One region of the Streptomyces sp. NPDC037290 genome, then DNA from elsewhere that is predicted to be linked to it. Evidence: predicted binding sites of a transcription regulator. Region 1 holds the regulator's gene; the other holds the start of a gene.
The links. The regulator HspR, encoded in region 1, represses chaperone genes until heat shock. The targets are predictions, from matches to a motif close to TTGAGNNNNNNNNNCTCAA.

Region 1 (10,920 bases):
CACGGCCCGCTACAGTCCCGAGACGCTCGGCTACGTGTCCCAGTTCTCCGAGGGCAAGGTGGAGTACCGGACCATCGACGAACTGGTGGAGCGGCTCATCATCTGCGACGAGACCGTCGCCTTCATCCCCACCCGCGACGACCGGCAGGTCGCCCTGGAACTCCGGCACCCCGGCCTGGTGCGCTACCTGATCAAGGTGTTCGAGTTCATGTGGGCCCGCGCGGTGCCGCTGAGCACCGGCGCCCCCTACGAGACCGCCCCCGACGGCATCACGGAGATCCAGCACTCCATCGCCAAGCTCCTGGTCGAGGGGCACGTCGACGAGGCCATCGCCCGACGGCTCGGCATGAACGTACGGACCTGCCGGGCCCACATCGCCAAGCTCGCGACGGCGCTGGGCAGCGGCAGCCGTGCCCAGCTCGGCTTTCTCATCGCCCAGTCGGGAATCCTGGACAAGGAGTCCGCGCGACCGGAACCGGACGGCCACCGGTGACCCGCGCCCGGCGGAGGGTGTCCTCGTGACCGCGCCGCGCACGCCCCGGGGGGCCTCCCCGAACGGCGTCACCCCGCGCCAGCGCGCGACAGCCGCCCTCCTGGTCGAAGGCCACACCGACGCCGTCATCGCCGACCGCCTCGGCATGAACGTCCGCACCGCCCGTCTGCACATCGCCAAACTCGCCGCCACCCTCGGCAGCGACAGCCGCACCCGGCTCGGCTATCTCATCGCACGCTCGGGGATTCTTGGTCAGGAGCCCTGAGCGCGCCGGCCGGCGGCCCGGGGCTGCGGTGGCCGTCCAGGCCGACCTGGGCGATCCGGACGCCCAGTTGGGTGCGGCTGGCCGCGCCGAGGGTCTCCGAGAGGCGGGCGATGTGGGCGCGGCAGGTACGCACGCTGATGCCGAGCCGCTCGGCGATCACCGCGTCCTGGTGGCCCTCGGCGAGCAGCGCGGCGATGGACTGCTCGCGGTGCGAGATGCCCTCGATGCCGGTGTCGGGGAGGGGCGCGGTGAGCGGGAGCGCGAGCCGCCAGAGCCGTTCGAAGACCGTGACCAGGTACTCGACCAGGGCCGGGTGGCGCAGTTCCAGGGCCATCGTGCGGTCGGAGTTGGCGGGGATGAAGGCCACCGTGCGGTCGAAGAGGATCAGGCGGTCGATCACCTCGTCCAGGGTGCGGGCCTCCACCGTGCCGCCCATCAGCTCCAGGTAGTTGAGCAGGCCCTGGCCGTGGCGGGCCACGTGCGTGTACAGGTCGCGCATGCGCACGCCCCGGCCGCGCAGGGCCAGCGCCCGGTGCAGCCCCTCGGTCAGCTCGGCCTCCCGGCGGATGCCGCCGGGCTGCACGGTGAGCACCTCGGTCGTGCACGCCTCGGTCGCCTCGTCCATCGCGGCCTGGATCCGGGACAGCCCGTCCAGTACCCGGATCGCGCTCCCCTCGGCGGGGGCGCCGAGCGCGCCCAGCCGACGGCCCAGCCCGGCGTACCACTCGAAGGCGGCCACCGCCGAGCCCACCCGCCGCTGACTCTCGCTGACCTCGTCGTAGACCCCGCGCAGCAGCCTGGTCATGACCTCCTGCGGGGAGGTCGGCACCAGCCAGTCCATGTCGTCGGGATCCGGGTGCAGCAGGGCCAGTTCCAGCAGACAGGGCACCGTCTCGGCATCAGTGCGCGGCACCCGCCCACGGCGTACGGCCCGGGAATACACCCGATCCCCGGCCGCGCACAGTCGGTCGGCGCCGTGTGGATGCTCCTCCGCCCCGCGCCCGGCCATCGCCCATTTCACCCCCGGTGTGCTGCCACTTCCGCAGCGCAACTATGCGCGGCGCCGACCGGGTCCGCAACACGGCTCTCCCCGACAGGGCTGCCGCAAAGGGCCGGTGTGTCCGGGTATCAGGCAGGCTCCGCCCCGCGCAGGAGTCGCCCCGCGCCCCTTTCGAGGCGCGGGGAACCGCCCTACTTCAGGCCGATCGCCGCACAGGCCGCCTTGTACCTGGCGGTGCAGATGTCACCCACGGAGTAGATGCCGTCCGCGACGACCGTGGACTTGATGCTGCTCTTGGTCAGGGCGGTCGGCTGGATCAGCCTGGCCGGGATGCCCTTGGCGGTGGGGCTGTCCACCTTGTCCTGGGTGAGCGCGTCGAACTGGATGTCCTTGCCCTGGACCTTGGCGACGGCCATCTGCGCGGCGGCCTCGGCCTCGTCCGGGTAGGGCTTGTAGACGCTCATGTACTGCTCGCCGGCCACGATCCGCTGGACCGCGTCGAGTTCCGCGTCCTGTCCGGTGATCGGGGGCAGGGTGGTGACGCCGGCGGCCTTCAGGGCCTTGAGGGCGCCGCCCGCCATGCCGTCGTTGGCGGCGTAGACACCGGCGATGTTGCTCTTGCCGATCGCGTTGATCGCCCTGGTCATCTCGGCGTCGGCGAGTTCCGGCTTCCAGTCCGTGGTGTCGTACGTCGCCGCGATCGTCACCTTGCCGTTCAGCTCGGAGAGCGCGCCCTGCTTGAACTGCTTGGCGTTCGGGTCGGTGGGCGAACCGTTGATCATGACGATCTTGTCGGAGGTGCCGGCGCCCGACCCGAGGGCCGACAGCAGGGTGCGGCCCTGCACCTCGCCGACCAGTTCGTTGTCGAAGGAGACGTACGCGTCGATCGGCCCCTCGGAGAGACGGTCGTAGGCGATGACCGGAATGCCCGCGTCCTTGGCCTTCTGCACCTCGGCGGCGATGGCGTGCGAGTCGACGGCGTCGAGCAGGATGATGTCGACCTTCTCGTCGATCATCTTCTGCAGCTGCGAGGCCTGCCGGGAGGCGTCCGCGTCGGCGTTGAGGTACTCGACCTTGCCCTGCTTCTTGGTGAGTTCGGCGACCTTGTCCCTGATGATGGGGTAGTCGAACTTGTCGTAGCGGGTGTTCGTCTTCTCCGGCAGCAGAAGGCCCACGGTGACGTCGTCGCCCTTGCTCGGGCTCGCGCTCGCGCCGTCCCCCGTCGCGTCCAGCACGCCACAACCGGCGAGCGAGAGGGTCATCGTGGATGCGGCCACGGATATGGCGATACGACGCATTCGAGGGCTCACTTCAGGTGCGTTCCGGACGTAGGGCAGCTATACGACCCAGGTGTCTGAAAAGACAACGCGGAGGCCGCACCCGGCGTCAAGCGTAACTACTTAACGAGTCCGCAACACCACGCTCGGCTGACCCTGTGAAGGCCAAGCGGAATCTTCTCCAAACACCTTTTACGGACTCTTCATTCAAGGTACGGCAAAGATCAGTACAACCAACCCTCTTGTTCACCAGTCGTGATCACCACTGGCGCCTGCCGCCCTCCCGACTCGATCAGAGGACCGAATGAAACCAGCCAGACGCGCGACCGCCGCGGCTGTCGTACTCGCCACCGCCGGCGGCCTGCTGACCGCGGCCGCCACGTCCGCCTCCGCCGCCACGACGTGCGCCGCACCGACCTACACCCGGACGTTCTACGCGAACACCACGTTCTCCGGCACTCCGAAGAAGACGGACTGCGACAGCGCCGTCGACCAGACCTGGAGCGGTGCGCCCGTCTCCGGCCTGCCGAAGGACAACTTCGGCGTCCGCTGGAGCGTCACCCTTGACTTCGGCTCCGGCGGTCCCTTCTCCTTCGCCGTCTCCGGAACCGACGGGATCCGCGTCTACCTGGACGGCGTCCGCACGGTCGACCTCTGGTCGAACACCTCGGGCACGCGCGCGAGGACCGCCGGCGTCACCATCCCCAGGGGCAGGCACACCGTGCGGCTCGACTACGTCAGCTGGACCGGCGGCGCGCAGGTGAAGTTCGCCTACACCCCGCGCACCTCCGCCACCGCCGACAAGGTCGCGCCGCTCGCCCCGGCCGGGGTCACCTGGGACTCCTACACCGGTGACCCGGACGGCACACACGCCGTGCTCAGCTGGGCGAGGAACGAGGAGATGGACCTCGCGGGGTACCGCGTCTACCGCCGGGTGGCGGGCACGAGCACCTACACGCCGGTCGGCACGACCACGGTGACCCGCTTCAGCGAACGGCCGCCGCAGACGGGGCAGTCGTACTACTACGAGGTCCGCGCCTACGACAAGGCCGGCAACGAGTCCGCCGGAAGCACCGACCAGGGCCCGGTCACCAGCCGGGACATGACCCCGCCCACCGCACCCCGGCTCACCGCGACCGGCACGGCGGACGCCAACCAGTTGACCTGGACGGCCGCCAAGGACGCCGTCACCTACCGAGTGTTCCGCAGGGCGGCCGGCGAGGCCTCCTTCAGCACGCTCACCGACACCACGGACACGAGCCACACGGACACCGGCGCGGCGTACCGCACCGCCTACGACTACAAGGTCAGCGCGATCGACGCGCACGGCAACGCCGCCGAGTCCGCCGTCGTGAGCAGCACCCGGACCATCACGCCGCCGCAGGCCGTGACGGCGGACACGAGCAGCGGCGAGGTGGTGCTCGGCTGGACCGAGCCCGCCGGCACCGCCGGCTACACGGTGCGCCGCGCGGAGACCTCCGCCGACGGCTCCCGCACCTGGCAGACCCTCACCTGTGGTTCGCCCACGAGCACCACCGACGCCGACGGCAGCACCGTCCGCGGCTGCACCGACCGCTCCGGCCGCCGCGGCACCACCTACCACTACACGGTGCTGCGCAAGGACACCGCCGGCCGCTGGTCCGTGCCCTCCGCCGAGGTCACCGCCACCCGGCCCGGCGACGAGATCCCGCCGCCGGCCGTCACCGGCCTGGCCGCCGAGCCGCTGGAGTACGGCATCCGCCTGACCTGGCGGTCCAGCACGGCGCCGGACCTGGCGTCCTACGCCCTCTACCGGCAGCAGGACACCTCGCACGATCCCGAGTACCTCGGGGCGGTGGACGCGTCGAAGACGCAGGCAGTGCTGTCGTGGCCGGCCGACGGCTCGTCGTACCGCCTCTTCGTCGTGGCCGTGGACGTCTACGGCAACTCCCTCACCTACGAGGACGATCCGGAGGTCGACGACTGGAGCGTGCCCGTCGCCTCCGTCCCGGTGACCGCGCTCGACCTGAGGCCCACGACGGTCCCGGACGCCACCTCGGGCTGCCGGACGACCACCTGGAACACCAGCAGCGGGGTCACGCTGGAACCGTGGTGTCCCTACGAGGACATCTCCGGGGTGACCGGCTTCCACGTCTACCGCTGGGACCGCGCCGAGGGCCGGTTCGTCCGGCTGACGGAGACCGCCGTGCCCAGGGGAAGGGGCGGCTGGGTCTGGACCGACACCGGCGCCCCCGCCGGCACGACGCTCTACTACATGATCTCGCTCGTCTCGGCGGACGGCACCGAGTCCTTCGCCGACATGGACTACGCCATCACCCAGCCCGGCACTTCCTGACACGCCGAAGGGGCCCGCGGAAGACCGCGGGCCCCTTCACCGTGTTCCCCGCTCAGTCGCTCTGCTGCCGCTTGGGCCGCCACACCACCAGCGCGCTGGTCTGCTGGACCTCCTGGTACGGCACCAGGTCGCGGCGGTAGGAGGCGTGGACGGCGGCCTCGCGCTGCTGCATCGCGGCCGCCGCGCCGTCCAGGGCCGCCTCCAGTTCCACCACGCGGGACTGGAGGGCCGCGACCTGGTTCTCCAGTTCGATGATGCGCTTGATGCCGGCCAGGTTGATGCCCTCGTCCTGCGACAACTGCTGCACCTGGCGCAGCAGTTCGATGTCACGGGCCGAGTAGCGCCGGCCCCGGCCCGCGGTGCGGTCCGGGGAGACCAGGCCGAGGCGGTCGTACTGGCGCAGCGTCTGCGGGTGGAGTCCGGAGAGCTGGGCCGCCACCGAGATGACGTAGACCGGGGTCTCCTCGGTCAGTTCATACGGGTTACGTCGACGGCCGTCCATCTCTCTCAGTCTCCCTTCGCGGCCTCGAACAGCTCCGCCCGCGGGTCCTCGCCCGCGGTCGCCTCGCGATACGCCACCAGTGCGTCACGAGCCTTCCCCGACAGGTCCTTGGGGACACTCACCTCGACGGTGACCAGGAGGTCGCCGCGGGTGCCGTCCTTGCGGACCGCGCCCTTGCCGCGGGCGCGCATGGTGCGGCCGTTGGGCGTGCCGGGCGGCAGCTTCAGGGTGACGGCCGGGCCGCCGAGGGTGGGCACGCGGACCTCGCCGCCGAGGGCCGCCTCGGGATACGTCACCGGCACGGTGACGGTGAGGTTGTCGCCCTTGCGTCCGAACACCGGGTGCTCGCCGACGTGCACGACCACGTACAGGTCGCCCGCCGGGCCGCCCCGCTCGCCGGGCGCGCCCTTGCCGCGCAACCGGATCCGCTGCCCGTCGGTCACGCCGGCCGGGATGCGGACCTGCATGGTGCGCGAGGACTTCGCGCGGCCGCTGCCGTTGCACTCCAGGCAGGGGTGCTCGGCGATCAGGCCGCGGCCCTTGCAGTCGGGGCAGGGGTCGGTGAGCGAGAAACCGCCGCCCGAGCCCCGCGCCACCTGCCCGGTGCCGACACAGGTCGGGCACACGCGCGGTGTGCCGTTCTTGTCGCCGGTGCCGGAGCAGGCCTTGCAGGGCGCCTGGGAGGACATCCTGAGCGGCACCGTGGCGCCCTCGATGGCCTCCGTGAAACTCAGCGTGACCTCGGTGTCGATGTCCTGGCCGCGCCGGGGCTGGGTGCGGGTGCCGCCCGGGGCTCCGCCGCGGTTGAACAGGCCCCCGAAGACGTCACCGAGTCCGCCGCCGAAGCCGCCGGAACCCCCGCCCTGGGCGCCGCCTCCGAAGAGGTCGCCCAGGTCGAAGTTGAAGGAGCCGCCGGCGCCCGGCCCGGGGCGGAAGCCGCCGTTGCCGAACAGGGCGCGTGCCTCGTCGTACTCCTTGCGCTTCTTGGGGTCGCCGAGTATGTCGTTCGCCTCGGAGATCTCCTTGAAGCGCTCCTCGGCCTTGGCGTTGCCCTTGTTGGCGTCCGGGTGGAACTCGCGGGCGAGCTTCCGGTACGCCTTCTTGATCTCGGCCTCGGTGGCGTCCTTGGGGACGCCGAGGACCTTGTAGTAGTCCTTCTCGATGAAGTCCTTGGTGCTCATCCCCGACGCCCCTCCTTCCTGTCTGCGGTGATGACGTCAGCCCTCGTCCGGGCCACCGTTCTCCTTGGTGTCGGTGGCACCGGCCGTCTCGGCCTCGGTGTTCTCCTCGGCGCCCTCGGCCTTGACGGTCTGCGCACCGGGCTGCGGCTCGGCGACGGCCACCCGCGCGGGGCGGATGGTGCGCTCGCCGATGCGATACCCGGGCTGCAGGATCGCCACGCAGGTCGTCTCGGTGACGTCCGGCGCGTAGGAGTGCATCAGGGCCTCGTGGATGGTCGGGTCGAAGGGCTCGCCCTCCTTGCCGAACTGCTGCAGGCCCATCTTGGCCGCGACGGTCTCCAGCGACTCGGCCACCGACTTGAAGCCGCCGACCAGCTCGCCGTGCTCGCGCGCGCGGCCGATGTCGTCGAGCACGGGCAGCAGCTCGGTCAGGAGGTTCGCGATGGCGATCTCCTTGACCGCGATGCGGTCCCGCTCGACCCGGCGGCGGTAGTTCTGGTACTCGGCCTGGAGGCGCTGGAGGTCCAGCGTGCGCTCGTTCAGCGCCGTGCGCACCTGGTCCAGCTGGGCCACCAGGCCCGCGTCTGCGTGTACGTCCCCGGCCGGGGCCGCGCCCTCCTCGGGCGCGGCCTTCGACTCGGCGTCGTCGGGGGTGGCGCCGGAGGGGACGTCGGGCTTCTCCTCAAAGCCCGGGGTCTCCTCCGTCACGCGGCACCGTCCTTGCGCTCGTCGTCCACGATCTCGGCGTCCACGACGTCGTCGTCGGCGGCCTTGCCGCCCTGGGCGGCGCCTTCCGGACCACCGGCGGCCTGCGCGTCGGCGTACATGGCCTGGCCGAGCTTCTGCGAGACGGCCGCGACCTTCTCGGTGGCGGTGCGGATCTCGGCGGTGTCCTCGCCCTTGAGCTTCTCCTTCAGCTCGGCGACGGCCTCCTCGACCTCCGTCTTGATCTCGCCCGGGACCTTGTCCTCGTTGTCCTTGAGGAACTTCTCGGTCTGGTAGACGAGCTGCTCGCCCTGGTTGCGGGTCTCGGCGGCCTCGCGGCGGCGGTGGTCCTCCTCCGCGTACTGCTCGGCCTCCTGGCGCATCCGGTCGACCTCGTCCTTCGGCAGCGAGGAGCCGCCGGTGACGGTCATCTTCTGCTCCTTGCCCGTGCCCAGGTCCTTGGCGGTCACGTGCATGATGCCGTTGGCGTCGATGTCGAAGGACACCTCGATCTGCGGGACGCCACGCGGCGCCGGGGGCAGACCGGTCAGCTCGAACATGCCGAGCTTCTTGTTGTACGCCGCGATCTCGCGCTCGCCCTGGTAGACCTGGATCTGCACGGACGGCTGGTTGTCCTCGGCCGTCGTGAAGATCTCGGAGCGCTTGGTCGGGATCGTGGTGTTGCGCTCGATCAGCTTGGTCATGATGCCGCCCTTGGTCTCGATACCGAGGGACAGCGGGGTGACGTCGAGCAGCAGGACGTCCTTGACCTCGCCCTTGAGGACACCGGCCTGGAGCGAGGCGCCGATGGCGACGACCTCGTCCGGGTTCACGCCCTTGTTGGCCTCCTTGCCGCCGGTCAGCTCCTTGACGAGCTCGGCGACGGCGGGCATACGGGTGGAGCCACCGACGAGGACGACGTGGTCGATCTCGTTGATGGAGATGCCGGCGTCCTTGATGACGTTGTGGAACGGCGTCTTGCAGCGCTCCAGCAGGTCGGCCGTCAGCTGCTGGAACTGCGCCCGGGTGAGCTTCTCGTCCAGGTGCAGCGGGCCCTCGGCGGACGCGGTGATGTACGGCAGGTTGATCGAGGTCTCGGTGGAGGAGGACAGCTCGATCTTGGCCTTCTCGGCGGCCTCACGGAGGCGCTGGAGGGCCATCTTGTCCTTGCCGAGGTCCACGCCGTGGCCGGACGCGAACTGCTTGACCAGGTAGTCGACGACGCGCTGGTCCCAGTCGTCACCACCGAGGTGGTTGTCACCGTTGGTGGCCTTCACCTCGACGACGCCGTCGCCGATCTCCAGCAGGGACACGTCGAAGGTGCCGCCACCGAGGTCGAAGACGAGGATCGTCTGGTCGTCCTTGTCGAGGCCGTAGGCCAGCGCGGCGGCGGTCGGCTCGTTGACGATGCGCAGGACGTTCAGACCGGCGATCTCACCGGCCTCCTTGGTCGCCTGACGCTCGGAGTCGTTGAAGTAGGCCGGGACGGTGATGACCGCGTCCGTGACCTTCTCGCCCAGGTAGGCCTCGGCGTCGCGCTTCAGCTTCTGCAGGATGAAGGCGGAGATCTGCTGCGGGTTGAAGTCCTTGCCGTCGAGCTGGATCTTCCAGTCGGTGCCCATGTGGCGCTTCACCGAGCGGATGGTCCGGTCCACGTTCGTGACCGCCTGGCGCTTGGCGACCTCGCCGACGAGCACCTCACCGTTCTTGGCGAAGGCGACGACGGACGGCGTGGTCCTGGCACCCTCGGCGTTGGTGATGACGGTGGGCTCGCCGCCCTCCAGAACGCTGACGACGGAGTTAGTCGTGCCCAGGTCGATGCCGACCGCACGTGCCATGGTTGATTCCTCCAGCTGACTTGAGTGGAACGGACTCAAGTGTGCACGACGCCCGGCGATGGGTCAACAGACCTGAGTCAGACAGGCTCAACTCTTATCCGTTCCTTACACGCAACCGGCCGCTGACCTGCGTCGATTCAGTGCGCCGGGGTGACTGGACAGGCATGCGAAGGAGGACGAGCACCACCAGCAGCGCCGCTCCGGCCACCCACAGCACGGCCCCCTCCCCCGTCCACCCGGTGTGCACGAGCACTCCCACGAGCACCGAGGAGAAGGAGCCGGCACCCAGCAGTACGACGGACCCCTGCGGGGTGAGCCCGAGCGGGCGCATCCGGTGCGCGAGATGGTCCGGGCCGCGCCGCAGCAGCGGGCGCCGGGCCAGCCCCCGGGCGAGGACCACGAGGACGGCGTCGGCGATCGCCACCGCCCCCAGGCAGAACATCACCGCCGCGCTCGGCACCAGTTCGTACCCCGCGCGCGTGAAGACGAGGGACGACGACAGCAGGAACCCGGTGAACAGCGAGCCGCAGTTGCCGAGCCCGATCCGCGCGGGATGCCAGTTGTGCATCAGGAAGCCGGTGAGGGCGGCGGCGAGCACGCTCAGCAGGACGGCGAGCCCGTCCATCACCTCGGCGGCGGCGCAGGCCCCGGCCCCGAAGGCGGTGACGACCCCGACGGTCCCGGCCAGCCCGTCGGCGTGGTCGAGCCCCTTGAAGGCGAGGGAGGCGGCGACGATCCACGCCACGGCGAGCAGTCCGCCCAGCACACCCGTCTCGTCGTACGGCACCACACAGGCCGCCGCCACGGCCGTACCGGCGACGAACACGCGCGCGCGGAGCCGCCAGACGTCCGCGACCAGACCAAGGCCCGCGACCGAGGAGGCGGCGACCAGCAGCCGACCGACCCCCTCACCGAGCGGGGCGACCCGGGTCCACTGCCCCGTCCAGGCGACCAGACAGGTGACGACCACCACGGCGAGCCCGCCGAGCAGCGGCAGCCGCCGCTGCCGGCGCCGGTCGACGATGCCGGCCCGCAGCGCGGGGACCCTGAGCAGCGCCGCGAGGACGGCGGCGAGGAGCAGGGCGGCGGTGGCGGCGGCGATCCCGTAGAGCACGGCTCTAAGGTAGGGGCGAATGTAGCAATTCGGTACGAATAACACGATCCGATGACCCGTGGGATGATGCGCATCACCCCGCGCCCGGCTGCATCCGGCGTGAAGATGGGGGTAGTCTCAGACGGACTGGATAAGTTACCGCTTAGTAATGTCGCTCGGTTTCGAGGCCGCCCCAGGAGCCCCAATGCAACTCGCCGCGATCATCGTGTC
Region 2 (10,920 bases), on a different contig from region 1:
ACGACGAGTAGCCCGGACGCGTACTCCTCCAACGAAAGGGCCCGGTACCGAGTGGGAACTCGGTACCGGGCCCTGTTGCCCCAAGGCTTGCGCCCCGGTGTTTGCGAGGCCTAGGCCTCGAACACCTCACGCACCAGCTGCTCCTGCTCCGCCTGGTGCCGCTTGGCGGAGCCGACGGCCGGGGACGAGCCGTGCGGGCGCGAGATGCGCCGCAGCCGCTCGCCGGCCGGGATGTCCGCGCCGACCGCGAGGTCCAGGTGGTCGATCAGGTTGAGCGCGATGAACGGCCAGGCACCCTGGTTCGCCGGCTCCTCCTGCGCCCAGAGGTACTTCTCGGCGTTCGGGTACTTGTTGACCTCCGCCTGGAGCTCGGCACCCGGCAGCGGGTACAGCCGCTCGATGCGGATGATCGCCGTGTCCGTGGCGCCGCGCTTCTGACGCTCGGCCTCCAGGTCGTAGTAGACCTTGCCCGCGCAGAAGACGACCTTCTTCACGGCCGCCGGGTCGGTGATCGACGCGTCGCCGATGACCGGGCGGAACTCGCCGCTCGTGAACTCCTCCGCCTTCGAGGCGGCGGCCTTCAGACGCAGCATCGACTTCGGGGTGAAGACGATCAGCGGCTTGTGGTGCGGGTTGTGCACCTGCCACCGCAGGAGGTGGAAGTAGTTCGACGGCAGGGTCGGCATGGCGACCGTCATGTTGTTCTGCGCGCACAGCTGCAGGAACCGCTCCGGGCGGGCGGAGGAGTGGTCCGGGCCCTGGCCCTCGTAGCCGTGCGGGAGGAGCAGGGTGACACCGGAGGTCTGGCCCCACTTCTGCTCCGCCGACGAGATGAACTCGTCCACGACCGTCTGCGCGCCGTTGGTGAAGTCACCGAACTGCGCCTCCCACATCACGAGCGCGTCCGGGCGGGCCAGCGAGTAGCCGTACTCGAAGCCCATGGCCGCGTACTCGGACAGCAGGGAGTTGTAGACGTTCAGGCGGGCCTGGTCGTCGGAGAGGTACTGCAGCGGGGTGTACTCCTCGCCGGTCTCCCGGTCGATCAGCACCGCGTGGCGCTGGCCGAAGGTGCCGCGCTGGGAGTCCTGGCCCGCGAGGCGCACCGGGGTGCCCTCGAGGAGGAGGGAGCCGATGGCGAGGGTCTCGCCCATGCCCCAGTCGATCGTGCCGTCCTCGACCATCGCCGCGCGGCGCTGCAGCTGCGGCTGCAGACGCGGGTGGACGGTGATGGTGTCGGGGATGTTGACCTGGGACTCGGCGATCCGCTTGACGACCTCGGTGGAGACCGCGGTCGGCACCGCGACCGGGAAGCCGTCCTGGGGCGCCTGGGCGTCACCGGCGGCAGGCTGGGAGGTGGCCTCGCGGACCTCCGTGAAGACCTTCTCCAGCTGACCCTGGTAGTCCTGCAGGGCCTGCTCGGCCTCTTCCAGGGTGATGTCGCCGCGACCGATCAGGGACTCGGTGTAGAGCTTGCGCACCGAGCGCTTCTTGTCGATCAGGTCGTACATCAGCGGCTGGGTGAAGGCCGGGTTGTCCGACTCGTTGTGACCGCGGCGGCGGTAGCAGATGAGGTCGATCACCACGTCCTTGTTGAACGCCTGGCGGAACTCGAAGGCCAGGCGGGCGACGCGGACGACGGCCTCGGGGTCGTCGCCGTTCACGTGGAAGATCGGGGCCTCGATCATCCTCGCCACGTCCGTCGCGTACATCGACGAGCGGGACGACTCCGGGGCGGCGGTGAAGCCGACCTGGTTGTTGATGACGACGTGGACCGTGCCGCCGGTGCGGTAGCCGCGCAGCTGCGACATGTTCAGGGTCTCGGCCACCACGCCCTGGCCCGCGAAGGCCGCGTCGCCGTGGATCGCCACCGGCAGGACCGTGAAGTCCGTGCCGCCCTTGTTGATGATGTCCTGCTTGGCGCGCGAGACACCCTCGAGGACCGGGTCGACGGCCTCCAGGTGGGAGGGGTTCGCGACCAGCGAGACCTTGATCTGCTCGCCGTCCAGGCCGGTGAAGGTGCCCTCGGCGCCCAGGTGGTACTTCACGTCGCCGGAGCCGTGCATCGACTTCGGGTCGAGGTTGCCCTCGAACTCGCGGAAGATCTGCGCGTACGACTTGCCGACGATGTTCGCCAGCACGTTCAGGCGGCCGCGGTGGGCCATGCCGATGACGACCTCGTCCAGGCGGGACTCGGCCGCGGAGTCGATGACCGCGTCGAGCAGGGGGATGACGGACTCGCCGCCCTCCAGCGAGAAGCGCTTCTGGCCGACGTACTTCGTCTGCAGGAAGGTCTCGAAGGCCTCCGCCGCGTTCAGGCGGCGCAGGATGCGCAGCTGCTCCTCGCGCTCCGGCTTGGAGTGGCCGCGCTCCACACGGTCCTGGATCCACTTGCGCTGCTTGGGGTCCTGGATGTGCATGAACTCGATGCCGGTGGTGCGGCAGTACGAGTCGCGCAGCACGCCGAGGATGTCGCGCAGCTTCATCATCGACTTGCCGGCGAAGCCGCCGACGGCGAACTCGCGCTCCAGGTCCCACAGGGTGAGGCCGTGCTCGACGATGTCCAGGTCGGGGTGCTTGCGCTGGCGGTACTCCAGCGGGTCGGTGTCGGCCATGACGTGGCCGCGGACCCGGTAGGAGTGGATCAGCTCGAAGACGCGGGCGGCCTTGGTGACGTCGTCGTCGTGGCTGGCGTCGATGTCCTTGAGCCAGCGGACCGGCTCGTAGGGGATGCGCAGGGCCTCGAAGATGTCGTCGTAGAAGCCGTTCTCGCCGAGCAGCAGGTTCGCGACCTGGCGGAGGAACTCGCCGGAGGCGGCGCCCTGGATGACCCGGTGGTCGTAGGTCGACGTGAGCGTCATGACCTTCGAGATGCCGAGCTTGTTCAGGGTGTCCTGGCTGGTGCCCTGGAACTCCGCCGGGTAGTCCATGGAGCCGACGCCCATGATGACCGACTGGCCGGGCATCAGGCGCGGCACGGAGTGGACGGTGCCGAGGCCGCCGGGGTTGGTCAGGGAGACCGTGACACCGGTGAAGTCGTCCATCGTCAGCTTGCCGTCGCGGGCGCGGCGGACGATGTCCTCGTAGGCCTGCCAGAACTCGAAGAAGTTCAGCGTCTCGGCCTTCTTGATGGCGGCCACGACGAGCTGGCGGTCACCGTTGGGCTTGACCAGGTCGATGGCCAGGCCCAGGTTGACGTGCGCCGGCTTGATGAGGGTCGGCTTGCCGTCCTTCTCGCCGAACGCGTAGTTCATCGCCGGCATGGCCTTGATGGCCTGCACCATCGCGTACCCGATCAGGTGCGTGAAGGAGATCTTCCCGCCGCGGGCGCGCTTGAGGTGGTTGTTGATGACGATGCGGTTGTCGAACAGCAGCTTCACCGGGACCGCGCGGACCGAGGTGGCGGTCGGCAGCTCCAGCGAGGCGTTCATGTTCTTCGCGACGGCGGCGGCCGGGCCGCGCAGCGTGACCAGCTCCGGGCCCTCGGGGGCCTCGGCGGCGGGGGCGGCCTTCGCCTTGGGCTGGGCCGGCGCCTGTGCGGGCGTCGCCGGCCTGGCCGGGGCGGGGGCCGCGGCCTTCGCCGCGGGAGCGGGAGCAGGGGCGGCGGCCGGCTTCGGGGCCGCGGGTGCCGGGGCGGCGGCCTGGGGGGCCGGGGCCGTGGGCTGGGCCTGGGGGGCCGTGGTGGTGGTCCCTGCGGCCCCCGCGGCCGCAGCACCCGCCGCAGCCGGGGTGGCAGGAGCACCCGGCTTGTAATCGGCGAAGAAGTCCCACCAGGCGCGGTCTACCGAATTCGGGTCCTGGAGGTACTGCTGATAGATCTCGTCGACGAGCCACTCGTTCGGACCGAACGCGGCAGCGGGGTTCTTCCCGGCTTGGTCGGTCGAGATGCTCGAGTTACTGGGGGACTGTGGCGACACGGCGGCAACCGCCCTCTTCCGCTTCACAAGGTGATGGACAGCGGGAATAAAGGCTACGCCTCCATGGCGGGGAAGGTCAGGTCGAGCAAGGTCATCGTCGTGTAAGTCACATCGGAAATCTTGTTTCAGGGCTTGATATGGCGGGAAACAAGCGTGGTTCCGCATGTCGGAGGGTGCACCGGCCCCGGCCCGGCGCGCCTTCGTTCGACGGGTGGCGCGGGCCTGCCCCTGATCACACGTGTCCAGCTGCGCGGAACGGCGGCGACGATCGTGGATCTTGTGCTTCCGGGTTCGGACCCTACGTCAACCCGGGACGGAAGTCAGTCCCGGAAGAGTGACGATGATCCGGCAGCCGCGCTCGGATTCGGCCACACCGATCCGGCCGCCGTGCAGATCCACCGCCCAGCGGGCGATCGCCAGCCCGAGGCCCGTACCGCCGTCGCTGCCCGGGCCGTGCGGCCGGGTGACCGCGCCCCGGTTGAACCGCTCGAACACCCGGTGCCACTCCGACCGCGGGATGCCCGGGCCCTCGTCCAGCACCTCCAGCTCCAGCGACTCCGGCTGCGGCCCGCGCCGCGCCTTCACCGTCACCCGGCCGTGCGGCGGGCTGTGCTTGACCGCGTTGTCGATCAGGTTGGCCACGACCTGGTGGATGCGCTCGGGATCCGCGTGCGCGGTCAGCTCCGGCGGCGAGACGTCCAGGTGCAGGTGGACGTCGGTGCGTGTGTGGCTGCCGGAGCCGGAGGCGATGCCGGCCCGCGCCGAGGCCACCATGTTGGCCTCCTTCAGCACGCCCGACAGGTACGGCCACACCTCGAAGCGGCGCATCTTCAGCGGTACGACGCCGTTGTCGAGCCGGGACAGGTCCAGCAGGGTCTCCACGAGCCGGCCGAGCCGCTCGGTCTGCTTCAGGGCCGTGCGCATGGTCTCGGGGTCGGCCTCGGTGACCCCGTCGACGATGTTCTCCAGCACGGCGCGCAGGCCGGCGATGGGGGTGCGCAGCTCGTGCGAGACGTTGGCGACCAGCTCCTTGCGCTGGCTGTCCTGGGCCTCCAGCTCGTCCGCCATGAGGTTGATCGTCCCGGCCAGGTCGCCCAGCTCGTCCCGGCGGCCCTCGCTCACCCGGCGGGTGTAGTCACCCTCGGAGATCGACCGCGCCACCGTGTTCATCTCGTCCAGCGGCATGGTCAGCGAATGCGCCACGAACTGCGTGATCAGCAGTGTGGCGATCATCGAGAAGACCGTGATGAAGCGCAGCTCGGTCTTGGTGTGCACCGCGACGATCGACAGTCCGGTGGTGATCAGCACCGATATGACGACGAGTGCACCGAGTTTGGTCTTGATCGAGAACGGGCGTACGCCACCACCCCAGGGCTCCTCCCCGGGGCTCCTCCGTGCGGCCTGGCGCCCGTCGCCGCTCACGGTGTCGGTGTCTCCAGCGCGTATCCCACGCCGTGCACCGTACGGATGCGCTCGGCGCCGATCTTCCGGCGCAGCGCCTTGATGTGGCTGTCGACCGTGCGGGTGCCGGAGGCGTCCGCCCAGTCCCACACCTCGGCCAGCAGCTGCTCCCGGGAGAGCACCGCGCGCGGGGTGTTCGCCAGGCACACCAGCAGGTCGAACTCGGTGGGCGTGAGGTGGACGTCCTCGGACTTCACCCGGACCCGGCGCTGCGCGTGGTCGATCTCCAGCTCGCCGAGGCGCAGGATCCCGCTGCGGGGCGTCGCGGCGGCCAGGGCCGCCCGCTCCACCCGCCGCAGCAGCACGTGCACCCGCGCGGCCAGCTCCCGCATCGAGAACGGCTTGGTCATGTAGTCGTCCGCGCCGACCCCGAGACCGACCAGCATGTCCGTCTCGTCGTCCCGCGCGGTCAGCATCAGCACCGGCACCGGACGCTGCGCCTGCACCCGCCGGCAGACCTCGAGGCCGTCGAAACCCGGCAGCATGATGTCGAGGATCAGCAGGTCGGGCTGCCAGGCCTCGGCCGTGTCGACGGCAGCCGGGCCGTCCGACGCGGTTTGCACGAGAAATCCCTCGGCACGCAGCCGGGCCGCGATGGCGTCGACGATCGTGGGGTCGTCCTCGACGACCAGCACCCGGCGCTGCGCGCCCGGGGTGGTCGTCGCCGCGCCGCTCTGGGAGGTGTGTGTCTGCTCCATCGCCCGCCCCTGCTTGTTGCTTTCCGGAACCCGTGGGGTGATCCCATGTCTGCGATTGACGCTTGAATGATCCGCGTCAGGGCAGCACATTACGGGGATCCACCGTGCTGTCGCTATCCAGGCCGGACCCCGAGGTGCACGGCGTCCGGAACGCCCCGGGCAACGGGCACCTCTTCGGTACGCACCTGCCGGAACCCGGCATTCCGCAAGGTTCCTTCAAATTCCGGAGACGGCTCGGCGGACCACACGGCCAGCACCCCACCGGGTTTCAACACCCTTGCGCAGGCCGCGAGTCCGGTCGGGGAGTAGAGGCTGTTGTTGTCGTCCGTGACGGTCCAGCCGGGGCCGTTGTCGATGTCCAGGCAGAGCGCGTCGAACGTGTCCGATGTCTCATTGACGAACGCCACGAGGTCGCCCTGCACGATCTCGGTGCGCGGATCGCCGAGCGCACCGGCGGAGATCTGTGCCAGCGGCCCGTCCCGGTGCCAGTCGACGACGGCGGGTTCCCGCTCGACGACGGTGATCCGCCCCCACCGCGCATCCGCCGCCGCATGTGCGAGGGAGAACCCCACTCCCAGCCCGCCGATCAGCACCTTCGGCTCGGGCCGCCCGTCCAGCGCGTCGTACGCGGCGTCCACCAGCAGCCGCTCCGAGCGGCCGTCGGAGGTGTCCATCAGGAAACAGCCGTTGGCGATGATCTGCAGCAGCGCTCCGTGCCGGCGCAGCACCACCTCGCCGTACGGGCCTTCGCGCCGGTCGAGGATCACGGGGGAGTCGTGCACGGCAGCAGTCATGACCCCATCCTGCTTGAACGGGCCCTGTCCTTCACGGGAATTGCGGATGACGCGCGTACGTTGTGGGCACGACGCGGACGCATCCGGCACATGAGAGGTTGCTGTGAATCCGCTCTCGCGTGGCGTCGGTCATAGACAGCGGCCCGCGCAACCCGAAAGGTGGGGCGCGACGGAAGGAGCGCCTCACCGTGGAACCGATCGCGACGGGCCCTGTGTCGGCCGCGTCCGCGCCCCTGCCGGGTGCGCCCCTTTCCGACGGTGCCGCCGTCGTCCCGGCGCCCGCGCTCGCGGACCTGCTGGACGGGATGCCACGCCAGCGGCACGCCACGGCCCCGGCCTGCGATCCAGCCCTCGCCGACACCCGCCCGGCCATCCGGCTCCCGCGGCCGTGGCGGCTGCTGCCCACGCCCACGGGCACCCCGTTCACCTTCGCCTACTGCGCCGTCCTGGCCGTCACCTCGGTGATCGCGGCCATGGCCGACCGGGGCCTGGTGCACACCCTCTTCCAGGACTCCAGCACGGACGTGGCACACCTGGCGCGTACGCCCGTGCTGGTGCTGCTGGCGAGCGCGCTGTGGATCGCGGGCGGTGTCCTCTCGCCGTACGCGGTCGCGTTCGTGCTGGTGATCACCGCGCTCGAGCGGCGCATAGGCGGCGCGCGGGCGGCCTGCGTCTTCCTCGCCGGCCATGTCCTGGCCACCCTCGCCACCGAGGTGCCGGTGGGCCTCGCCGTCCTGGTCGGCCACCTCCCGGTCACCTCGCTGCACCGGCTCGACTACGGCATCAGCTTCGGCGTCGCCGCCAGCACCGGCGCCCTGGCCGGCCTCCTGCGCCCCTGGTTCCGCTGGCCCGTGCTCGGCCTCGCGGCCGGCCTCCTCCTGAACGACCTGATCGCGTTCGAGGACCCGATGACGAACTGGGGCCATCTGATCGCGCTGTCGATAGGCGTGGCGGGGTGGCCTCTTGTCCGCCGGTGGGCTCAGACGCCCTGAGGCGGTGGTCCCTTGGGCGAGGGGGATCGCTCACGTGGAGCCGAACGTGATCGCTCACAGCGAACAGGCAAGGGGAACACCAGCCCACCCCCCGGCGGTTGAGTCGACATAGCTCAACTTGACTGCCGAAGGGGAGATCATGGCTGCTGAGTCACCGGCGTTCACGCTCGTCCTGCCTGTGCTGCCGCTCGACGACGAGGTCGTGCTGCCCGGCATGGTGGTTCCGCTGGACCTGAGCGACGCGGAGGTGCGGGCCGCGGTGGAGGCCGCGCAGGCCGCCGCCCGGTCGGAGCCGGGCAAGCCCAGGGTGCTGCTGGTGCCACGGGTCGACGGCACGTACGCGAAGACCGGTGTGCTGGGCACGGTCGAGCAGGTCGGCCGGCTGGCCGACGGTGACCCCGGGGCTCTGATCCGCGGCCGGAGCCGGGTGCGCATCGGCGCGGGCACCACCGGTCCCGGCGCGGCCCTGTGGGTCGAGGGCGCCCGCATCGACGAGAGCGTGCCGGACCCGTTGCCGGGTCAGGTCGCCGACCTCGTCAAGGAGTACAAGGCGCTCGCCACCGCCTGGCTGAAGAAGCGCGGCGCCTGGCAGGTCGTGGACCGCGTCCAGGCCATCGACGACGTCTCCGCGCTCGCCGACAACTCCGGCTACTCGCCGTTCCTCACGACCGAACAGAAGCTCGGCCTGCTGGAGACCGCCGACCCGGTGGCCCGGCTGCAGCTCGCCACGCAGCAGCTCCGCGACCACCTCGCCGAGCAGGACGTCGCCGAGACCATCGCCAAGGACGTCCAGGAGGGCGTCGACAGGCAGCAGCGCGAGTTCCTGCTGCGCCGTCAGCTGGAGGCCGTCCGCAAGGAACTGCGCGAGCTGAACGGCGAGAACTCAGGGGATTCGGCCGAGGAGTCCGACGACTACCGCGCCCGCGTGGAAGCCGCCGACCTGCCGGAGAAGGTCCGCGAGGCGGCACTCAAGGAGGTCGACAAGCTGGAGCGGTCCAGCGACCAGTCCCCGGAGGGCTCCTGGATCCGCACCTGGCTGGACACCGTCCTGGAGATGCCCTGGAACGAGCGGACCGAGGACGCGTACGACATCCAGGGCGCCAAGGCGATCCTGGACGCCGAGCACGCGGGCCTGGAGGACGTGAAGGCGCGCATCACCGAGTACCTCGCGGTGCGCAAGCGGCGCAGTGAGCGCGGTCTGGGCGTCATCGGCGGCCGGCGCGGCGGTGCCGTGCTCGCGCTCGTGGGTCCGCCGGGCGTCGGCAAGACCAGCCTCGGCGAGTCCGTCGCGCACGCCATGGGCCGGAAGTTCGTCCGCGTCGCCCTCGGCGGCGTCCGCGACGAGGCCGAGATCCGCGGTCACCGCCGTACGTACGTCGGTGCGCTGCCCGGACGGATCGTGCGGGCCGTCAAGGAGGCCGGGTCGATGAACCCGGTGGTGCTGCTGGACGAGATCGACAAGGTGGGCTCCGACTTCCGCGGCGACCCGGCCGCGGCCCTGCTCGAAGTCCTCGACCCGGCGCAGAACCACACCTTCCGGGACCACTACCTGGAGGTCGAACTCGACCTGTCGGACGTGGTCTTCCTGGCCACCGCCAACGTCCTGGAGGCCGTTCCGGAGGCGCTCGCCGACCGGATGGAGATCGTCCGCCTGGACGGCTACACCGAGGACGAGAAGGTCGTCATCGCCCGCGACCACCTGCTCCCGCGCCAGCTGGAGCGGGCCGGCCTGACGAAGGACGAGGTCACGCTGGACGAGAGCGCCCTGCGCAAGCTGGCCGGCGAGTACACCCGCGAGGCGGGCGTGCGCACCCTGGAGCGGTCCCTCGCGCGGCTGCTGCGCAAGGTCGCGGCCCAGCACGAACTCGGCGAGCGGGAGCTGCCGTTCACCGTGCGGGACGAGGACCTGCGCGGTCTGATCGGGCGCCCGCACCACGTGCCCGAGTCCGCCCAGGACCCGGCCGAGCGCCGTACGGCCGTACCCGGCGTGGCGACCGGTCTCGCGGTCACCGGAGCCGGCGGCGACGTCCTCTTCGTCGAGGCGTCCCTGGCCGACCCGGAGACGGGCGCGGCGGGCCTGACACTGACCGGTCAGCTCGGTGACGTGATGAAGGAGTCGGCGCAGATCGCGCTGAGCTTCCTGCGCAGCCACGGCGCCGAACTGGAGCTGCCGGTCGGCGACCTGAAGGACCGGGGCGTGCACATCCACTTCCCGGCGGGCGCGGTCCCCAAGGACGGCCCGAGCGCCGGCATCACGATGACGACGGCCCTCGCGTCCTTGCTCTCCGGCCGCCTGGTCCGCACGGACGTCGCCATGACCGGTGAGGTCTCGCTGACCGGCCGGGTGCTGCCCATCGGCGGAGTGAAGCAGAAGCTGCTCGCCGCCCAGCGGGCCGGGGTGACCACCGTGATCATCCCCAAGCGCAACGAGCCCGACCTGGACGACGTCCCGGCCGAGGTGCTGGACAAGCTCGACGTCCACGCCGTGACCGATGTCCGCCAGGTCCTGGAGCTGGCGCTCGCCCCCGCGACGAACGGGGCGGCGCCGGAGGTTCCCGTGGCGGCGTGACGGACGCCCCGGGAGAGGCGAGGCCCGGGTCCCGTGAGGGAGGCCCGGGCCTTCGCCGTGCCCCGCGTCCTCGCCGTACGCGGATATACGGACCTCTCGGTAGAATTCAGGCGTGAGTTGGCCGCCCAGAAGCCCCTCCGGGCTGATCGGGGCCGAGATCGCGGGGTACCGCGTGGAACGCGAGCTCGGGCGGGGCGGCATGGCCGTCGTCTACCGCGCCAAGGACCTGCGGCTCGGCCGGACGGTCGCGCTCAAGCTGCTCGCCCCGGAGTACACGCGCAACGACGCCTTCCGCCGCCGGTTCGCCCAGGAGTCCCGGGTGGCCGCCGCCATCGACCACCCCCACATCGTCCCCGTCTTCGAGGCCGGCGAGACCGACGGGGTCCTCTACATCGCCATGTGCTTCGTCTCCGGCCAGGACCTGGGCGCCCTGATCGACCGGGCGGGCCCGCTGCCGGTCGCGACCGCGCTGCGCGTCGCCGCCCAGCTGGC

Region 2: a site for HspR is predicted at 7,958-7,976, ahead of lon (endopeptidase La). Genes of this name have one in related genera too.

Annotation. Positions count from the first base shown of each region.
Region 1 covers NZ_JBVJVZ010000016.1:21,917-32,836, reverse strand. Annotated here, with positions in the region: gene ACZ7HQ_RS35400 (helix-turn-helix transcriptional regulator) at 1-493, shown strand, start outside; partial or broken gene ACZ7HQ_RS35395 (helix-turn-helix domain-containing protein) at 552-758, shown strand; gene ACZ7HQ_RS35390 (helix-turn-helix transcriptional regulator) at 721-1,767, opposite strand; gene ACZ7HQ_RS35385 (sugar ABC transporter substrate-binding protein) at 1,950-3,056, opposite strand; gene ACZ7HQ_RS35380 (PA14 domain-containing protein) at 3,340-5,370, shown strand; gene ACZ7HQ_RS35375 (heat shock protein transcriptional repressor HspR) at 5,423-5,872, opposite strand; gene dnaJ (molecular chaperone DnaJ) at 5,878-7,053, opposite strand; gene grpE (nucleotide exchange factor GrpE) at 7,090-7,761, opposite strand; gene dnaK (molecular chaperone DnaK) at 7,758-9,596, opposite strand; gene ACZ7HQ_RS35355 (MraY family glycosyltransferase) at 9,691-10,710, opposite strand; gene ACZ7HQ_RS35350 ((Fe-S)-binding protein) at 10,895-10,920, shown strand, end outside.
Region 2 covers NZ_JBVJVZ010000006.1:160,625-171,544, reverse strand. Annotated here, with positions in the region: gene ACZ7HQ_RS22620 (DUF6104 family protein) at 1-11, shown strand, start outside; gene ACZ7HQ_RS22615 (multifunctional oxoglutarate decarboxylase/oxoglutarate dehydrogenase thiamine pyrophosphate-binding subunit/dihydrolipoyllysine-residue succinyltransferase subunit) at 111-3,914, opposite strand; gene ACZ7HQ_RS22610 (HAMP domain-containing sensor histidine kinase) at 4,218-5,336, opposite strand; gene ACZ7HQ_RS22605 (response regulator transcription factor) at 5,333-6,073, opposite strand; gene ACZ7HQ_RS22600 (spermine/spermidine synthase domain-containing protein) at 6,187-6,867, opposite strand; gene ACZ7HQ_RS22595 (rhomboid-like protein) at 7,056-7,859, shown strand; gene lon (endopeptidase La) at 7,999-10,428, shown strand; gene ACZ7HQ_RS22585 (serine/threonine-protein kinase) at 10,541-10,920, shown strand, end outside.